2 regions of the Sporomusa rhizae genome follow, and region 2 is predicted to be linked to the other one. Evidence: a T-box and tRNA genes for the amino acid it is inferred to sense, from the RefSeq annotation. Region 2 holds a T-box; the other holds one or more tRNA genes.

Region 1 (9,852 bases), 640 kb from region 2:
ATATCTTCACAGCATTGCATTAAATATGAAAAAAAGGATGACGGATCTGATGCAGTAGCATATCGAGGTGATGCCGATGCCACACCCGTAAACAATCCCGCTTGCATTAAGCCTAACATAGAAAACACCATAATTTTCTTTTTTACATCTTTCATGTAAAACCTCCTCGTAGAATATTGAAATCACGTTTACATAATATTACACAAGTTTTAGAATTCCTTTAGAATCTTTCAGTTAAAAAGTTCCAGTGACAACTCTTTAACCTATACTGTACCGCTTTTTAATAAACAATAAAAGCCGCCCGCCAGGACGAACCCGGCAGGCGGCTGTGATCAGTTCGGGGCATTTATGCTACTGGAATCAATTCAAAGTTGGCCCTTTATTTGTCATCGTTATCTTTGTGGCTTTCAGGCAATGGTTTGGTTGCTGCTGGTTGCAGGTTAGTAACGTGGCTGGTGGATTTAGCTTCAGTACTCGCAAAGATACCTTCTTGCCACATCTGATAACCATATAGCAGAATACCAATTATAATTGCATATATCACATTTAATAAAGGATCAAGACTTACTTCGTGAAAAATTCCTCTATTGCCAAGATAATAAACATGAAATAAATATATAAAGCCGAAGTTTAGTACTGTATCCACTGCTAAGTATGTCCAAAACCGACCGTACAAAAAATAAAAAAGCCATATAGTAGCAACGGTATTTGATCCGAAGATGTATGATGGTGATTTAAGTGGATAAGCCGCTTCTTCCCAAACGAACCAGCCAAAAGTTTGCCCCATCTCTATAAATAATATACTTGTAATTATAGAAAATTGCGCTACAGGCATAAACCGCTTTCTAGCGTCTTTGGGCATGAAAAATAATGTAAGCCAAGGTAAAATCGTCAGGCTCCATAGTATAACTTGATTACTCATTTCAGAACCTCCTTACTCTTTAAACTTATTCTTTCCCAGTGTATAAGTTTAATACCAAAAACCCATTCCCCAACCTTTACGGCTGAGAGATGGAAAGCTGCTTCCTGCGCCAGAAAATAAAAAAAATGCCCAGCAACACGGGCCGGGCAGCATGGGGTTTATGGTATTAATTGAGGAGATGTTTTTATTTTAAATAACTAACTTTAGAATTACTTTAGAGATAGGAAAGCCGCCCCCCCAAGGATGCGGCTAAAATTCCCCACTTATTCTGTGTCCAATTGTCACACAGAATCGACACTCTGAATCTGAACAGGTTCCCGTCGCGCCATTGATATCGCCTCCAGCAATAATTATCATGATAAGTGGCAAACTAGATTTGGAGGTGATTAATAATGTGTCATCATCATCATTCGCATCGCGATTGCTGTGGCGACTCCCCATTATTAAAATTCTTGGCTATAGGTGCCGTGGTGTACGTTGGCTTAAAAGTCTGGCATCACCATCAAATCTATCACCGAGACTAACCTCTTTTACCTGGGCTTACTGCCCAGGTTTGATTTTAGGTAAAAGAAAAGAGTAATGTATTACTCGCAAATTTTAGTTCTCTACTGTTTTCTTTGGCATCGTCTGCACCTCGTTTTAGATTACCTAATAAGCACTAATTGACGTAACAGGTAGTTAGTACTACGCATAAAATATAATAGGCCCCTCAGAAAAATATTGTGGAGGTATGATAATGGAATACCGTATGCGTGATGATGAGTGTATGCCAAAACATAGATGCAGACCATGTCATAGAAGATGTGTTGGAACTTATACTTCAAAGCATAGAGTTTATGAAAAATGCTGCTATGAGGTCTGTAGAGTGTGCCCCTGCTGTGACAATGAGTACGATGTCAGCCGCTCTGAAGAATGCCCTACATGTGGTACACCATCGGATTTTATGGCTATGGATGATCCTCCTGGCGATCCTCCTCGTTTTGGTGGCTTCGGTAGATTCGGGGGACGCGGCTTCGGTGGCTTTGGTGGGTTCGGTTTCTTCCCATTCTTCCCTTTCTTCCCATTCGGTCGATTTAGACGTTTTCGTCGATTTTAATTGGCCTATACCAATAGCCCGGCTAATACTGGGCTATTTTTTTCACTCGCCCTCCGCACCTCAATTAAAAAAATCATTTAACACTTCGATCATATTTTACATAATATATAGCAGGTACCTAAGGTCCCAGGTAACCTCCTCCAATGAAGAGTGGCGCCCGTCCGCTCTTCATATTTTTTTGCATTCTCCGCACCTCCCCGCTTTTAGCCAACTTGGTACCGCCTTGCGAATGTCCACGATTTTATCGACGGTCCATTGTCTTCCATCCGGCCAATGCATTACCATTGGGTATATATTTCCCTGTTTGTCGTGTAGCGCTGTAATCCCGACGAACGTTCTCATATGTACCACCTCAATGCCATGTTAGAACATGTGTTTGTAGTCAGCAAGCGGGAATAAGTGGAAATAAAAATACCCGGCGTGGCAGACCGGGTATTTTAGAGGGGTTATGTAGATTGGATTACTTCGAATACTTTTATAGTACTTGGTTATTTTTAGAATTTCTTTAGAAATAAAAAACCGCATCCCGGAGGATGCGGCGTATAAAATAATTAATGCATATAACATTCGACGTTAGCTGTGAGATTACCAAACCAGTCGCCGTCTTCACACCCAACTTTCTAACAATGAAAAACATTTACCAAATGAATACTGCAATCTATTTTTTATGTTGCCGAAAATGCTACTTTTTTCAGCGCATTTATATTGCAAGAAAATATGCAACGTAAGTGTTGATGAATGATTATCAATCATTCTAAACAAATCAATAATTTCGTTTAGAACAATTTATAAATAATCAAATACCCATCACCAATATATTACGCTGAAAATTACCCTTATTCAGTCCTAGGTTGAAAAGCGAGCCGGAAAGCCAGCTTATTTTTCTGCCCAAAATAAAAAAGCCGCCCTAGCCCGAAGGATAGAGCGGATTCGTTACGTTCCTTACTTAATAACCGTTACATAAATCTGGTCTCGCTTGCTGCCGTCCGCGGTCTTAACTGTAACCAACGACAGGCCTCCGGCACGGGCCGTTACTCTGGTTATCGGCGCGTTGCTGGGGTCAACGGTAGCCACTGCCGAGTCGCCTGACTGCCAGATGACGTCCTTGTCAGCCGCAAATTTTAGCAGGCAGCTCTCGCCCACTTTTAGGAGAATGGACAGCCGGTATTCTTTGGCTATGACTTCTACCAGAGCGTAGTCTGTCCATGTACCGTCTACAGTCTTGACCTGAATACGGGTTACACCTTCGGCATGGGCCGTTACCTTACCAGTCGCATCAACCGAAGCAATGTTGGGGAAGGCGGAATTCCATTCTAGGTTAGGATCGCCAATGATTTCAGGGAGAATATTTCCAATAAGTTGGATTTGTTCTCCTACTTCTAGGACGATATGTAATTTGGGATCTGGTGGTGCGGTCGGTGTAGCCGACGCTTTATTAGAATTTCCACTTTCGCCATTAGCGGTAATTGCAGTCACTACATAATAGTAGGTAGTACCATTGGTTATTGCAGAATCTACATAGCTGGTACCAGACACGTTGCTGGCGATAGTAGTATACGGGCCTCCTGCAGTTGTAGCTCGTTTTACGTTGTAGCCAGTTACGCCGGTAACTGCGTTCCAGTTGAGAGTTACTTTTGCGTCACCTGCAGTGACAGTTAGGTTTGTTGGTACAGGAACTGGGGATGGATTATACGGAAGAAATTCTCCATTTTCGTCAATATCGATTGCGTCAATATGCACCTGGAGATTATCCCCCTTGTACTCAGAAATTCTCGTAATCGTAACCGTATGTTCACTATTAGACATTCCTGTTTTTTCAAATACTAATGCTTGCCAAATGAAAGCTCCAGTACGTTCGGAAAAAGTAAAATCTTCCCCGTCTATATTTATTTTTATACTGGTATCATAACCATCTGATGAGGTGCCAATAATTCTAATTCTGTCCCCATTAAAATTGAGCTTCACCCATGCCCCTTTTACATTTAATCTTAAGGTATCTCCCAAATAGGCTGTATTAGCGCCATATTTATAAGAATCTGTACCCCCACCATAAGAAACATTATCTAGTGTTAAGTTTATTCTTTTCCACCCTGCCTCTGGTGCTGTTAACTTTTGTCCTACTGTAGCCATTTACATTCCTCCAATTAAATTATTTTGAAACCCAACATAGCCAAGGAACTCTTATTTTCATTGTGTGTTTCCTGTACATCGGCTTTCACTTAGATACATTCATGCAAGTCGTTTTTTTAAACGGGCTAACGCTCTATTTTTTAATTGATTGACTGCCTGCGCCGTAATTCCCAGTAATTGCGCTATGTTTGCCAACCTATGACCGTAGACAAAAACGTGAATTAATACAAGCAGTTGCCGGGGAGGCAACGCTTGCAGCGCCGCCAGCATTCTTTCAAATGTTTCCTTGTATATTAGCTCAGCCTGAGGATCGTCGGGAGCTGCCACATACTCAAGGGCCTTATCCCCCTGGTACTCCATTCGCTTTCTTTTTATTTTTTTTCGCCAAAGATTCAGCAGGCCGTATTTCACCCAGCTTTCAAGATAGCCGGCCAGTGGAACTCCAATGTCGGGATTAAAACTATGAATAGCTTGCAGTAAGGCCAGCCACGCTGCGGATTCCGCATCCGGAACACTTCTTCTATATATACCTGCGTACTTCTTAACGAGCGGTTTAAATTGCTGACCAATATGTTGTTTATCTATTTGACTCCCCTCCCGGAAAAAATAAAATAACCCCCGGTTTCCCGAGGGTTTGCTGAGTGTTTATTAGCTGTCAAGCTTATCTACAGAAGGAAGCATGAAGGTTTATGACGAAAAAAAGTCAGATAAACTGGTAGGAAAAGCGCTGTTAGAATACAATCGCGCCGTCATTAGAAGAATCCTTAGCCATGCGGTATACAAGGATGAAATATTAGAGCAGCATCACCCAAGCTATGTTTCCATGCGTTTAGGTCATAGTGATGTATCTGTGACTTATAAAAAATATTCGCATTTCATTCAGTTGAAAAACGCGCCTCGCTGAGATGGTTAGAAGAAAAATTAAATAAAAATAAAGATAAATTATTTTCATGTGTTATAGTGTGTTAACATGTGTGAAATTTTATTTTTTACCCCTGACTGGAGACAAATCGGAAGACAAAAAATAAAAAGACCCTGCAGGAACACCCCACAGAGCCTTGATTTTACTGGAGCCGATAGCAGGATTCGAACCTGTGACCCTCTCATTACGAATGAGATGCTCTACCAGCTGAGCTATACCGGCATTTTGACATTATCATTTTACTCGCTGGGAAGGGAAAAGTCAACTCAGCAATTCTTAGTTGCCGTGCTGACTATCTGGGGTCGTCATCGTCAAAATTTGGTTAACCAAATTACTTAGATTATCTATATTACTGAACAAATCAGCTACAATACAACCGTCTAGTTTGCGGCGTTCCACCATCCCACGCATGATTTTTTCAATTTCCGCCAAAGGCAGTGATGCCCGGTATGGTCTATGCTCACTTAAAGCCACAAACACATCTGCTACGCCGACTATCCGGGAGCCAAGTCTAAGAGAAGGTTCCTGAATGCGAAACGGATAACCGACTCCGTCCAATGTCTCGTGATGGAAAGCCGCCCATTCAGCTACCAGGGAAAAGCCGTCAATCTGCTCAAGTATCCTGTAGGTATAGTAGGGATGCTGCTTGATTATCGAAAATTCTTTGTCCGTCAATCCACTTTGCTTTTCCAGGATATCATTGGGTATAGCCAATTTTCCCAGGTCATGAAATAGCCCGGCAATTTTCATCAGTTTCACTTCTTCCTGGCTATATCCTTTAATTCGAGCCAAAAACTCCGAAACCAGGGCGACGCTACGGGAATGCATGCCTGTGAAGCTACTGGTCCGGTCAATGATTGTAGCAAAAATCTCCGCAATGTTGACAATGGCATCTATGTTAAACACTATATGTCCGTTGGCATCAAATTGACGGAAAAAGTTCTGATAATAATGCGGGTTGGTTAAATCCAGCCAAAAGCTCTCTTGCCCGCTAAATTCATGTAAAGCCCGTACCAAGTCAGGGTCAAAATAGTTGCCGCTTAACTCATCGATCGCGGCAAGAATATCCTGGCACTGCTCAAATATGTAGACTTTATCCTTAAGTAATACTTCCAATCGGTCGGCCAAATTTATAATCCTGCTAGAAAGCGGAATCTCCTTCCCTTCGAGACCGGAAGGATTGGGTCCTGCCCAAGCGTCATGGTGATAGCGTATAGGTTCAGCAAGCATCCCAAAATGCGGCGAATCCTTCAGGAGGAAATATCCAGCTTCGGCATGACGATATACGTCATGGGTTACATTTAGCGTTAACAACTTCTTTTTCTCATACCAATTAGACACAGCCCCAATATCATGCAGCAGCGAAGCAAAGACAAGGATCTGCCGATCTCTATACTCGAGGCCAATATGTTCTGCAATTTTGTTCGCAATTAGCGCTGTCCGCCAATGGTGCCGGGAAATTCCGTCTGTAGATAATTCCAACGCTATTGATAATGCACTCACCAAATTACTTGGCCGAATATTAAACAGCACTTTTTTCCGCTCCTAAAATAAAAAATTATCCGTAATAATTTTATATTATCACGGATAGTTATATTTTACTATTTAATATTCTATATACTCAACTAAAACTTAACAAATAGTTAGCAATTGTATCCTCAATAACTCTAGAAATGTACTACTCTATCAGTCAACTCCGCCTGTTTGGCCGCATTAAAACGGTCTTCTGTACTTAGATAACCGGTTATCCGCCTAATCCGCCTAATCGGGGAACGTTCAACCGCCTTTACGACTATTTCTTCGCCGTCCAGACTCAAAGTTACTTTGCCCAGTTCTTTTCCTTTTTGCTTCCAGAGCTGCAATTCCTCACTTACAATAGCCGTGATTTCCTCTTCGGTAATATCATCTTCGGCAACAACTGTAACACCATTTACCATCATATGCATCGCCTCCAATAATAATATGAACCTTTATTCACCACTAGTCAATGAAGAATTTGTCCTATTTGCAGCTGCTGGTTTCCATAATGCGACTTACTTTCAGGTGAAATATAGCTGATCATTATTGTTCAAGGCTTCACACAAATACAGCTTTTAATAAGCGACAAGAAAGCTGATAGGATCAACTGCGGTACCATTAACCCGGACTTCATAATGAAGATGTGGTCCCGTACTTCTCCCTGTATTCCCCAAATAGGCTATAACTTGGCCTTTCTTAACACTTTGTCCGGCGTTTACAGCTAAGTGGGCATTGTGTCCGTAAATTGTTTCAATACCATTGCCATGATTAATTTTCACAATATTGCCATAGCCGCCAGCCGGTTCACTCTGTACAACCTCACCGTCGGCAGTGGCAACAATCGGCGTCTCCATATTGTTGGCGATGTCAATTCCCGGATGAAATTCACTGCCGCCGCCCCATGGCGAGTTTCGCCAGCCAAATACTGAGGTAATCTCTCCGGTAACAGGCCAAAGCGAAGGCTTATTGGCCAATTTATCCATACTTCTCGCGTTTTTCTCCAGCTCTTGAACTGGCCTGGCTTCACTAGCTCTGACAGGCTGCGAAACCATTGCCGGAACACTTTCCGTAGTTTGCGAAGAATGCCGAATGACTACCATTCCGGATATAAAAAGAACAAGTGCACATAGTAGAACAATCATCCCCTTTTTGGAATGGACGGTTGCCCACCAGTTGCCTATATTATGCTTGTTCTGCGATTCCTGCGGAATATCCACCTGGGTCTCCTCCTAACTATACGCACCTTAACTAGCTTGAGTGCTGTAACAATTTTGTTTATCCTATGGTCTCGGAATAATGTTATCCTACCCCTTCTATATTATAGCGGAAAATTCCCCCCTTGTAATTACTATCTCTTTTACAACAATACTTGACGTAAAAATTGAAAAGTGAGAACATAGACTTATACCTTAGTTTATGGGAGTGACCTTTGTGAAAGTAATTCCCCCGCAATATCGAATTCTCGCCGTAATAACCACAGCAATAGCGGTTTTGCTTTTGTTTGCCGGTTATAAATCCTCCGCCGTGGCCGTTTGGTCACAGCAACTGGTTACCAAACCGCCAATTAACTTGACGGCGGTTCCTCTGAGTTCTGTAAATAAACCAGTACAAATAACCCGTACCGGGTCTATTGAAAATGCTACATTGACGCCTATCGCTGCTCCGTTCTCCGGCAGTCTTAGTGAAGTCTACGTAAAAGAAGGCCAAACAGTAAAGGCCGGTCAAGCATTATTTAAGATTGAGGCGTCTCAGGAGACAACGAGTGCCCAACCTGCAGCAGCCTCCCCCGCACCGCAAGGCAATTACACCAAAGCCTTAGACGAATTCAATCGCTACAAAAAATTATTTGAAATTGGCGCTATATCCAAACGGCAATTCGAAACAGCCGCCGCGAAATTACAAGCGGCTAAAGAAAGCTCAACCAGCGATTCAGACGGCGGGTCATCTTCAGCCGCTGTCCCAAGTGTTACTACTGTTACTGCGCAAGCCGGCGGTACGGTAACCGGTCTTGCCGCCTCGGCAGGAAGTACGGTCCAAGGTGGACAAACACTGTTATCCCTAGGCAGCGGTCAAACCCTGGAAGCTGTTATTTCGGTTAATCAAAATGATCTCTATCTTGTCCATTTAGGCACGCCTACTGCCATAAATGTTGCCAACCAAACCTTAACCGGTCAGGTTTCCGGAATATATCCAAAAATTGAAGCAAACCAGGTCGCGGCCTTCCTTGCCCATATTAAATTGGCCACAAATCCACCCGGCTTACTCACACCAGGTATGACAGCCACTGTCCGTATCGATACCGGTAGTTCCGCCTCAGCCCTTGCCGTTCCCTCCACCGCAGTATTTCAAGATGACCAGGGACGAAAGTTCCTATACCTGGCAGTCAACGGCAAAGCGCTCCTCCAAGAAATAACTACCGGCGACACCCTAGGTGAGTTGACTGAACTTACCTGCAGTCTGCCGCCAGACAGCATGGTTATTACAAGTAACCTAAATGAGCTTAAAAATGGAGCTGTAATTAATGTAGTAGAATAGCACAACAACGTACTCGAACGTAATAAGCCTTCCGGCCTGCACCGGAAGGCTCTTTTATATATTTCGTATTGTGTTTACAGCAATCCCTGCCATAACTCTATAACCTTGCTCATTAGGATGCAGCACATCAGTATAGAACCCACCATACGGCTGCTTGCTGTTAGACTTAAAAAATGCTGAGTGAAAATCAATCACAGATAGATTTTTAGCAGCGGCATACTCGCGCATATCTTCGCGATATAGACTAAGAATACATTCATCTTGAGGATAATTACAGGGTATCGGCAGTCCCAGTATCGGTATTATTTCATATTGCTCCGCCATTTCTACCATGGAACGAATATTATCATATACTTCTTCTGCCTCAACCCTCGCACAGGCATCGTTAGCCCCGCCCATAATAATTACGTGCGACGGTAAAGATCTGATAACATCCTGCGCAAAGCGTTCAAGCATTTGCAAGCTGGTATCACCGTTTACGCCTTTATTAATTATAGGAATCCCCAACTCTTGACTGACCAAATGAACCCATGACGAGCATGGAAAATAAGGAAATCCGTAGGTAATAGAATCCCCTATAGCAATTATCTTTTTAAAGTCCGACACTGTTTATCTCCTTTAGGATAAAACTCCCACACCTCTTGCAGTAAACTTCTAAAGAATATATTCAGGCGTTCCGTCTCACAAAAATTATCGGCCGGAAGCCCTTTTGCGTACTCTTCTAGATAA
Region 2 (9,852 bases):
CAATATTGATAAATTCGCTAATACGATTACTAAGGGAATGGTCAATATGCCCATTAGTCCCCAACTCACTAATGATGCCGGCCCGGCCATATCCGCCGACAAACTCGGTAAAACCAGAACTCCTGAGCCTAAAACAGCACCAATAGTCATAGCACTGCCCTGCAACCAGCCAATACTTTTCTTTAACTCTTGCTCCATGCCTTCCCCTCCAATGACACCTTGGAAATCCATGTATTGTTTGTTATAATAGCACATATATATTAATCGGTAAAATTGATTATTTCGATTTATTTCTTCATTAAATCCGATGGAAAGAAGGATTTATCTTGAATTTACATCACCTTAAAACCTTTGTGACCATAGTCCATACCGGCAGCTTTACTGCGGCTGCCGAGCAATTAGATTATGCACAATCTACGGTTACCGGACAAATCCAAGCCTTGGAGGAAAGCTTAGAAACACGTCTATTTGAAAGAATCGGCCGCCAAATAAATTTAACGGCTTCCGGAAAAATATTATACCGTCATGCACAGGCCATTTTAAACATGGCCAAACAAGCGGAAGCAGAAGTAAAAAATCCGACCGGCCCCAGTGGCCAACTGTTTATTGGCGCTCCTGAATCTTTGTCAGCGGAAATCCTCCCTGCCTTAGTTAAGGAGTATTGTCTCACCTATCCGCAAGTGGATTTGCAGCTCCGCTTCGATACCTGCCAAAATTTCCGTAACGCCTTACGCAAAGGCACCCTAGACATAGCTTTAATTCTTGATGAACCGCTAAAAGATCAAGACTTAGTCATTCATACCCTATTTCCAGAGCCTATGTCACTCTTAGCCGCTCCCGAACATCCCCTGTCCCAGGCCGAAAGCGTAGTTCCTCAAGACTTATCCGGGCAAGCACTACTCTTAACCGAGCCAGGCTGCAGCTACCGATTATTATTTGAAGGCATGCTGCGCCAATATCAAATAAAGCCACATTCCCTATTGGAGATTAGCAGTGTCGAAGTCCTTCGGCAGTTTGCAATCCAGGGACTGGGCATTACCTTTTTATCCCAGCGGGCGGTTGCACGTGAATTAGCTGCGGGCAGCCTGGTATCATTAAAGTGGCTCGGCCCTACCTTCAACATAAATGCCCAGTTGGCTTATCATCGCGACAAATGGTTATCTCCTGCCATGCAAGCGTTTATCGCTTTATGTCACCAACGATTAACCTAGTTTTCACAGAAACAAACAACAGTGCCCCCATCTCTGCATTCTGCAAAGATCGGGGCACTGTTACACCAAAAAGCCAGTCCCGTTCAATAACACGAAGACTGGCTTTTGAACACTTATTTAGTTTTTAGACAAAATTGGGTCATCGATCTTATTCCAGATTAATTTAGAGATAAGGGCCATGTCATTGTAAATTAGAATGTTGTTATCGTCATAACCAAGATGCTCATCAGGAACGTTTTTGGTCATCATACAAATAATATAATCATGCTGCCGACCGAAAACAATACCGCAATCATGCAAGGCACCGCCGAGTTCACCGGTTTTATGGGCAATTTTCAAATCATGAGGCAAATTAGCAGGAATACGTTCATTCCATTGTTGTTTACTGAGGATTTCCAGCATCTTTTTGTCACTTTTCGGATCAATGCATTGTTTCCTGTAAATTTTCTCAAGAATTATTGCCATGTCGCGAGGGGAAGTATAGTTCTCACGGCCAGCTTTGGCCGCAGCCGAATCCAACATTTTTCGGCCAAGAACAGTTTCATTACAGCCAAGTTTCTTGATCAGCGCGTTGACGTTATCCATACCCAGCTTGGAAATAAGAATATTGGTAGCGGTATTATCGCTGACTACTATCATTTGTTCGACAAGATCGCCAACCGTTACCTTAGTACCATCGGGAACTTTGTCCAGAGCACCCCAGGCAAATTTGTCCTGCTTGTTAATGGTGATAATTTCATTGAAGTCTAACTTTCCCTGGTTTTTCTGGTTGAAAGCTTCGGCCATGATGAACACTTTAATCAAGCTAGCCGATTTGTGCCGCATGGGGTTCAGGTATGTTTCCTCGCCTGAGTCTAGAAGCTTAACATAAACCGAATGATAGGTGGTCTGGTCTTTGCATTCTTTTTTGATCTGATCAGCAATCCATTGCGGCGTGATCTTTTCGCTGGCACTCACTGTACCAGGGAAAATGGCCGCACCCAGAAGTACAACCAAAGTAAATGCTACTACTACAAACTTCATGTTTTTCATTTTTCTCTCCCTTCCTAATTTGGTTCAACCAAAAGCTTCCAAGCCTCGGCCTGTAAGTAATGGAGCCGCCCTTTGCCCTAGGGGCCGCGCCGCCAGACAATAAAAAAATCCAGCAAAACGACGACTCTGACCCCAAAGTCTTCCTTTTACTGGATTTTGTCTGCGTCCGCATCCGGATTACAAATGCGTATGGAAACAAAGCAGTGCACATATTCAAATATGTTTCATTGTATACTTTCGGTACTCGCCACCCAATTCCTCCCAGACTTTATTGTTTTTTTATATTATTACGTGATTAAGCCAATACGGTTAAACTGTATCATGAAAAGGGAGTAAAGCATTCCAGCCTTACTCCCCTTCATATTACTTCTTGTTCACTATCTCGTCGTCGATTAAAGCAAGAAACGCTTCCATACTCATTGTTTTTGTTTCACCGTTCTTCCGGTCCCTGACCGCAACCACATTCTCATTTTGTTCTTTATCCCCGAGGATAAGCATATATGGCACTTTTCCCAACTGAGCTTCACGAATTTTGTAACCGATTTTTTCACTCCGGTCATCCAGTTCGACCCTTATATCTGACTTCCTTAATGTTTTCAGAACTTTATTTGCATACTCATGATTTCTTTCCGATATGGCTAATATCTTTACTTGCACAGGTGCAAGCCATACCGGAAAAGCCCCCGCATAGTGTTCAATCAATGTTCCAACAAAGCGTTCCATCGAGCCAAGCAAAGTTCTGTGCAGCATGATGGGCGTGTGCTCTTTACCATCAGAGCCGACATAGGTCATGCCAAACCGCTCGGGTAAGTTCATGTCTAATTGAATCGTTGTTCCCTGCCATTCACGTCCCATAGCATCTACGGCCTTTAAATCAATGGCCGGACCATAAAACTTAGCACCGCCAATATCCTTTTTAAATTCAATTCCCCGATCCCCGAGAATCTTTTCCAGGGTGCTTTCGGCCAGTTGCCACACAGGCTCATTATCAATGAATTTCTCTTTGTCCTGAAGATCACGCACAGAGAGATATACGTTAAGTTTGTCATAACCAAACGCCTTATTGATAGCAAGCGCAAAATCAAGAACATTATTTACTTCATCCACAAACTGATCTTCGGTACAAACAATATGAGCGTCATCCTGAGTAAAGCCCCGTACACGCAGCATACCATGCAAAGCCCCTGATTTTTCAAAGCGGTAAACACTGCCAAGCTCGCACCAGCGAATTGGCAGTTCTCGATAACTGCGTGGTCTGGTCTTATACATTCTCACATGGAACGGACAACTCATAGGTTTTACATAATAGCGAGTATTCTCAGCTTCATCCTTGGCGGCCATTTTCATTGCCGGGTACATGCCTTCGGCAAAATGGTCCAAATGTCCTGAAGTTTCCCAGAGATTACTTTGTCCAATGTGAGGAGTATAGATATATTCATAGCCACGCCTGCGGTGTTCTTTACGCCAGTATAGCTCTATTTCCTCGCGCACAACAGAAAGCTTAGGATGCCAAAGGATAAGCCCCGGACCGATGTATTCATCAATGGAGAATAAATCGAGTTCTTTGCCAATTTTTCGATGATCACGTTTTTTTGCTTCTTCCAGCGCAGTCAGATAAGAATCTAACTCCGACTGCTTAGTAAAAGCTGTTCCGTAAATACGTTGGAGCATTTTGTTATTGGAATTGCCTCGCCAATAAGCTCCCGTACAGGAAATAAGCTTCACGGCCTTTATCCTGCCCGTATTGGGTAAATGGGGCCCCGCACAAAGGTCAACAAAATCCCCCTGCCGGTAAAATGTAATTGGCTGACCATCAGGCAGTTCCCTAATTAATTCTGCCTTGTACGGTTCATTACTCTGCTCGGCAAACTGTATTGCCTCCGCGCGGTTAAGTACAAAGCGTTCCAGAGCCAAATTTTGTTTGATAATCCGCTTCATTTCGTTTTCAATCTTCCCCAAATCATCTGCTGAGAACGAAACTTCCGAGTCAAAATCATAGTAAAATCCGGTTTCGATTGCCGGTCCAATGGCAAGTTTCACCTGGGGGTAAAGATTTTTAACCGCTTGTGCAAGAACATGGGCAGCCGTATGGCGCAGCACCTTTTTACCGGCTTCATCGTCAAAAGTAACCACGCGCAAAGAACAATCCGCACTGATGGTGGTCGTTAGATCCACCACCTTTCCGTCAAATTCAGCAGCAAGTGCTTCTTTAGCAAGGCCCGAACTGATTTGTTTAGCAATTTCAGCACAGGTGGTAGAGAACGGCACCTCTATTGAAATTCCGTTCTTCAGCGTTACTCGAATCACCATCAACACCTCTTTCTTTATTTTTTATATAATAAAAGCTCTCACCCCTGAAAAATCAGGGGTGAGAGCTTTTATTCACACGGTTCCACCCTGGTTATGCCCAATAGGAAACAATCCTTTGCACATCGCTTAAAACCTCGATAACGCAAGGTGTGCGGCTATGCTTAATTGAAAATGAAATGATTTCCGTTCAGCACGCAACTCAAGAGTGGTCTTCTCTATTAACTCCGAAAGGATGCTTTCAGCCGGTGACATCCTATCTCTGCTCGGGTTCATTAACAGATACTCTCTCTATCACAGTTTTGATCTTATTAAATATGTATTCCATTGTAGTACAAAAGACAGCCATTTGTCAAATTTTTGCAGTTTGTATCAAACTTAATTACTTTTTCACTCTGTATGCCGTTTAGCGGTTTAGGCCGTTATCTTTATAATACCTAGTGCCCTGTCCCGAAATTTCAAGAGCAAGTCCTTTGTCGGTTAATTGATATAGCCAAGCTCCCGGCCAAATTGAGACGGCCCCTTGAAAAGCACCACCATTAACGCCGTCGGTTGCCGCTAATGTAGCCTGGCCGCCAAAGCTCCACCCTTTGTCAATAAACCGAGCTAAATCCCTTTCCTTCTCAAAGACAAATATTTCACTATAATCTTTTAATCCCAAACCTAGCCCAACACCAATTTCAGTTTTTTTCATGAAAACTTCCCGTCCACTGTTATTATTAACAGCTATACCCCGGCCATGACCGCTACCTAATACCAATAGCTTTATCCCATGATTGCTGAATACAGCATATCCCGCAGAGTTCTCAACCGCATCCCTGGCTGACGGATGTAGCTTGTACAGCCTTGCCAGTGTTCTATCTCCCATGTCCCGTATTGATTGGCGCTTTTCTTCAATACCTGCCGCACAGGCTATGGAAGTAGCAGCTATCCCCAATAACATAAACAGGATAAACGTCTTGAATATTATTTTACGCATATTTGCCTCCTTTTCTCTAACAACTGCTTCGAGTATCAAAACCCTAATTCATTAGCATTCAATTCTAAAAACATATCCTTCCAATACCGGTTTTATTGGAATAAAGCTCATAATCATTACTTTAGCTAATTATTTCTTTCCAGTCATAATAAACAAGGAATAATTGACACTTACCTCTTCCATTACTTTTTTGCCATTATAGAAAGTATTCGAATCCACTTCTTTAAAGCCAATTTTTCCGAGTACATTTTTTAGATCGTTTTGATTAAACCCATTATGTCCATTAAAACCTTCTTCCAATTTATGAAAACTTCCGTCATCCTCATCGAGCTCAACGATACATAAATATCCACCTATGTTCAAGGAGCGATATAAGTTTACCAGCGTTGTTTCAATATCGACAATATGATGCAATGCCATTGATGTAAAAATCAAATCATATTTAGGTACTACTGTTTGGCTGGCATTAATATCGCATTGGAACGCCACCATATTATCCACTTTACACTGCTGAATTTTGGCATGTAATGCATCAATCATTCCTGCCGAGGTATCAATGCAGGTTATATGGTTGAGCTTGTCACACAGGTTAAAACTAATCAGGCCTGTTCCACAACCGAATTCCAAAGCATTATAGTGTTTTTTAATTTCAACGGCCTCTGCTATCTGGTCTGCAATAAGTTTTGCCCTTTTTATTCTTCTTTCTGAATCCCACATTATGGCCTGGCTGTTAAAATCCATTTTGCACCACTCCTTGTGAATACCACTAATCATTTTAAGTTTCAGTCGTTAATCCAGCGGCAATCGGCGGGAAAGGTAATTCCCAGCTGCTTCCTTACTGCATCCATGATACTGAGCTGCATGAGAGAATATTGATTATGTTTCCGGGCATCAGACTTGGTTTTGATTAACCGAATCATCTCTTCTACTTCGTAGTACATATTGTTATCACACTTATCAATAGGAATATCCTCTTTATTGCCATCATTATAAATAATAGTAATTTCCTTTGGATCATGGATTTCCTTAATGATCATGCAGCCCTTTTCCCCCTGAATTTGGCTTGGCAATATCGAATTGGTAATCTTGGAATAGATTAATTCACCTTGCATACCTTCATACTTGACCATAATAGTTCCGGCGCCATCTACTCCATTATTTAAAATAATAGCGTTAGCCCATATTTTTTGCGGCATACCAAAGAGTTTCACCAACGGATGAATACAATACACGCCAATATCCATTAATGCTCCATTTGAAAAAACGGGATTGAATGCATTTTCAATAATTCCCTTTTTAAAATTATCGTATCGGGAAGAGTACTGGCAGTATTGAAACGTAATTCTTCGAATTGTTCCAAGCTTACTTATACCATATTCTATTGCTTTAAATCCAGGATCAAATACAGGACGCATTGCTTCCAGAAGAATAACACTATTATAGTTAGCGGCTTGTAGCATATCTGCTAATTCTCTGCTATTTGAGGCAATTGTCTTTTCACATAATACGTGTTTTTTACTGTTTAACATCTTAATAGTATGTTCAGCATGTAAATTATTTGGGCTGGCCACATAAACGGCGTCTACCTCATTACATGCCGCCAAATCGTCTAAGTCGTTATATGCCAATGGAATATTATGCTTGCCGGCATATTCTACTGCCCTCTCCTTAGTTCTCGAATAAACTGCCACCAGTTCAAACTCTTTACATCGCTCAGCAGCCGCTATAAATTTGTCTGTTATTTTATTCGTTCCTATTACTGCAAAACGAACCACAGTATCCCTACTTTCTATATCACCTTGGCGTACACAAATTCCCATTGGAACATTTTGGGGCTAACACATATTACTTCCCTTAAAATTATAAACCTCCTGCCAAATTCAGTAGAATAAGCAGGAGATTTTCGCCATAAGCAGTTATACGGTTCTCATCTTCGAATGTTTTTGCAATCAGACTCTTCACATATGGAAACTACGATTTTTTCAAAGCAAAAAGCTTCAACCACCATGATGATGGTTGAAGCCTTTGGTGTCTATTTATCCTATTATGTGATGAAACCTCCGCTACCCCGAGTTTTGCCTTATGTTAATTCATCTCATAATTTCGGACTTTGCACTTTTAATAAATCTAAATTCTGCCCATCGTCAGAAAAAGCTTTCGAGGGATATATCTCGGCTACTTTTGCTTTGCCACTTGCAACCGCGTCTACTAATACCGGACTTACAAGGCTGACGAAAGTAATATTTCTTTTTTCGTTTGGTTGTATAAGCTCTTTACCACCATACATATAACCACTCGCGACGGCCAATACCTGATTAGTCCGCGTATCGCGATAGACTGCGACAATGTTAACGCGGTTCAATTGTATATTAGTGGTATTATTTACTTCAGCCGTAATATTAACAGGCAGCACCTCAAAGGTTGACTTCATCTCCCCTTTATTCTCGACCCAATAGGAATCTACTAAGGAACCGCTTTTCGGCAGACTTGCTGAAAAATCTTGCAAATTTACAGTTATCGCAGATTGAGCAATGTCCTCATTGGCAAGGTAAGGAAAAGCCTCAAGAGCTTTATGGTAATCATTAATTTTGTTTAATAATGCACGAAAATCTGAGCCGCTAGCAATTATGTATCTTCCATTTCTTTTTTGAAGGACAACCGGCACGCTTATCCCATCACCATTGATATCTGAGTTAAACTTCACCGTCATCTTCGTTACATCGCCTTTGTTGGAAAATGCAAATGAATCAACAACCGGTATTTGGGTAAATGTACCGACTTCCCGCCTAGCATTTCGCTTAGCCAGGACCCATTCGCCTATTCTCATTCTCTCACCATCGCCGGTTAAGAGACGGCCTTGCTCAACGGCATTAAGAATTTCAGCCTTTACTAATGCTTTATCTGCCATTTCCGTTGATACAAGAAATGAATCAATGTCGACATACTGAGCGAAAACTTCGGAATTTCGTTCTTTTATCGCCTTGATTGCCTGCGAGACCGCGTATTGCGGTATGTCAGTCCGCCATCCCATGTATTTGACCAGGTGAGTATTGAACCCGAACTGGTAGATTGAGAAAAGCGATATTATAAGAAAGGCCAGTAGGACGTAACCGACTCCTTTGAAACCACCCTTATGGAATTCTTCGCTCTCTGTAAGCCTCGTAATTTTTTTGTAATAAATACGTAAGGAAACCACACCACTTATCGCCGATAATACTAAAAAGATCGGAATATATAAGAAGCCCATAATATTCCCTTCTATATTAGAAAAAAGGCAGGGTGCGATAAAAACAAATACGATAAATGGATACTGAGCATAAAGGAATGCTTCCAATACTCTCGCAATCGTCGCCTGTGGAGAAATCGCTCTGCTTATCACACAAGCCAATATAATCTGCACTACTAGAGCACACATACCGGAAAAGACGTATACCGGGAAGAATTCTTTAGCAAAACTGATGACATTCGGTGAGATTGTATAATACATTCCAAGGTAATTCGTAATAGCGAAAGATGCAATGATGCAAATTGGATTTAACAACGACCATACTGCGAACCTAACCCAATGCTGGTTCATACCTTCTAACCCCTTACCTATAAGCTTGATTCTATTAAATTCTATCACCATTACAAATTACCTGCAATTGCATTTTTAAACTCAGCCAGGCGGTTCTAAATGTCCTTACGGTCAACAATACCCAATCAATCTTATGAGTCGCAAGTTTCAAAAATTACCGTCTTTGAATCTCAAAAAATAAGGACTGTATTCATAAGGTTTGGAAAAACTATAAACCGTTTCGTCAGCAATCTTCCTGAAACTAAGCGCCAATCATTATTCCAGGTAGCTGAAGAATTAAAATCTGCCGGAATGATTGAAACGACTGGAGACATCACCAAGCAGCATAATAAAAACCTATACAATACGGAAAGCCGCTAACAAATTCGGATTCGGGCAGAAACAAACCACCCCTTAATTTGGCGCAGATGAAGCATCTGAACACCTTATTAAGGGGTGAATTTCTTGCGAGCACTCCCACTTTTGCCACCTCTTTTTGAGTCGTATATCTAACAATACTCTAAATAATCTGTATTCCCTTGCTTATCCATCCAAGCGGAAACAAAAAATAAGAGATAACCGTTAAGAATTTACTCCAGAACGTGGCATTTTATGGCTGTAATGTAGTATACTAGGCATATATTTTGACGCAATTTTATAGATGCTGTTAATTTTTGAAAGAATGGTGAGGGATACAAATGAGTATTAAATCGCTTACACCGCTGGAAGGGCGGTACGGAGCTATTACCCAGCCTTTGGGCGACTAT

Evidence for each region. The T-box of region 2 lies ahead of thrS (threonine--tRNA ligase). A T-box ahead of a tRNA ligase gene usually reads a tRNA of that ligase, here a tRNA-Thr.
Region 1: it has a tRNA-Thr gene. The T-box ahead of thrS (threonine--tRNA ligase) is inferred to sense a tRNA for this amino acid. The anticodon was not compared.

What each region holds. Positions count from the first base shown of each region.
Region 1 covers NZ_CP156925.1:5,695,090-5,704,941, forward strand. Annotated here, with positions in the region: gene SRRS_RS26685 (hypothetical protein) at 1-155, opposite strand, end outside; gene SRRS_RS26690 (hypothetical protein) at 380-922, opposite strand; gene SRRS_RS26695 (Ig-like domain-containing protein) at 2,961-4,148, opposite strand; gene SRRS_RS26700 (sigma-70 family RNA polymerase sigma factor) at 4,248-4,733, opposite strand; gene SRRS_RS26705 (hypothetical protein) at 4,828-5,052, shown strand; tRNA gene SRRS_RS26710 (tRNA-Thr) at 5,217-5,292, opposite strand; gene SRRS_RS26715 (HD domain-containing phosphohydrolase) at 5,347-6,603, opposite strand; gene nrdD (anaerobic ribonucleoside-triphosphate reductase) at 6,738-7,010, opposite strand; partial or broken gene SRRS_RS26725 (M23 family metallopeptidase) at 7,164-7,559, opposite strand; gene SRRS_RS26730 (efflux RND transporter periplasmic adaptor subunit) at 8,020-9,123, shown strand; gene SRRS_RS26735 (SGNH/GDSL hydrolase family protein) at 9,178-9,729, opposite strand; gene SRRS_RS26740 (nucleotidyltransferase domain-containing protein) at 9,708-9,852, opposite strand, start outside.
Region 2 covers NZ_CP156925.1:5,054,220-5,064,071, forward strand. Annotated here, with positions in the region: gene SRRS_RS23635 (amino acid permease) at 1-198, opposite strand, end outside; gene SRRS_RS23640 (LysR family transcriptional regulator) at 327-1,211, shown strand; gene SRRS_RS23645 (serine hydrolase) at 1,329-2,243, opposite strand; partial or broken gene SRRS_RS23650 (KxYKxGKxW signal peptide domain-containing protein) at 2,468-2,524, opposite strand; gene thrS (threonine--tRNA ligase) at 2,607-4,553, opposite strand; T-box leader at 4,605-4,857, opposite strand; gene SRRS_RS23660 (hypothetical protein) at 4,957-5,529, opposite strand; gene SRRS_RS23665 (class I SAM-dependent methyltransferase) at 5,659-6,270, opposite strand; gene SRRS_RS23670 (Gfo/Idh/MocA family protein) at 6,312-7,304, opposite strand; gene SRRS_RS23675 (hypothetical protein) at 7,625-9,106, opposite strand; gene SRRS_RS23680 (hypothetical protein) at 9,206-9,466, shown strand; gene purB (adenylosuccinate lyase) at 9,784-9,852, shown strand, end outside.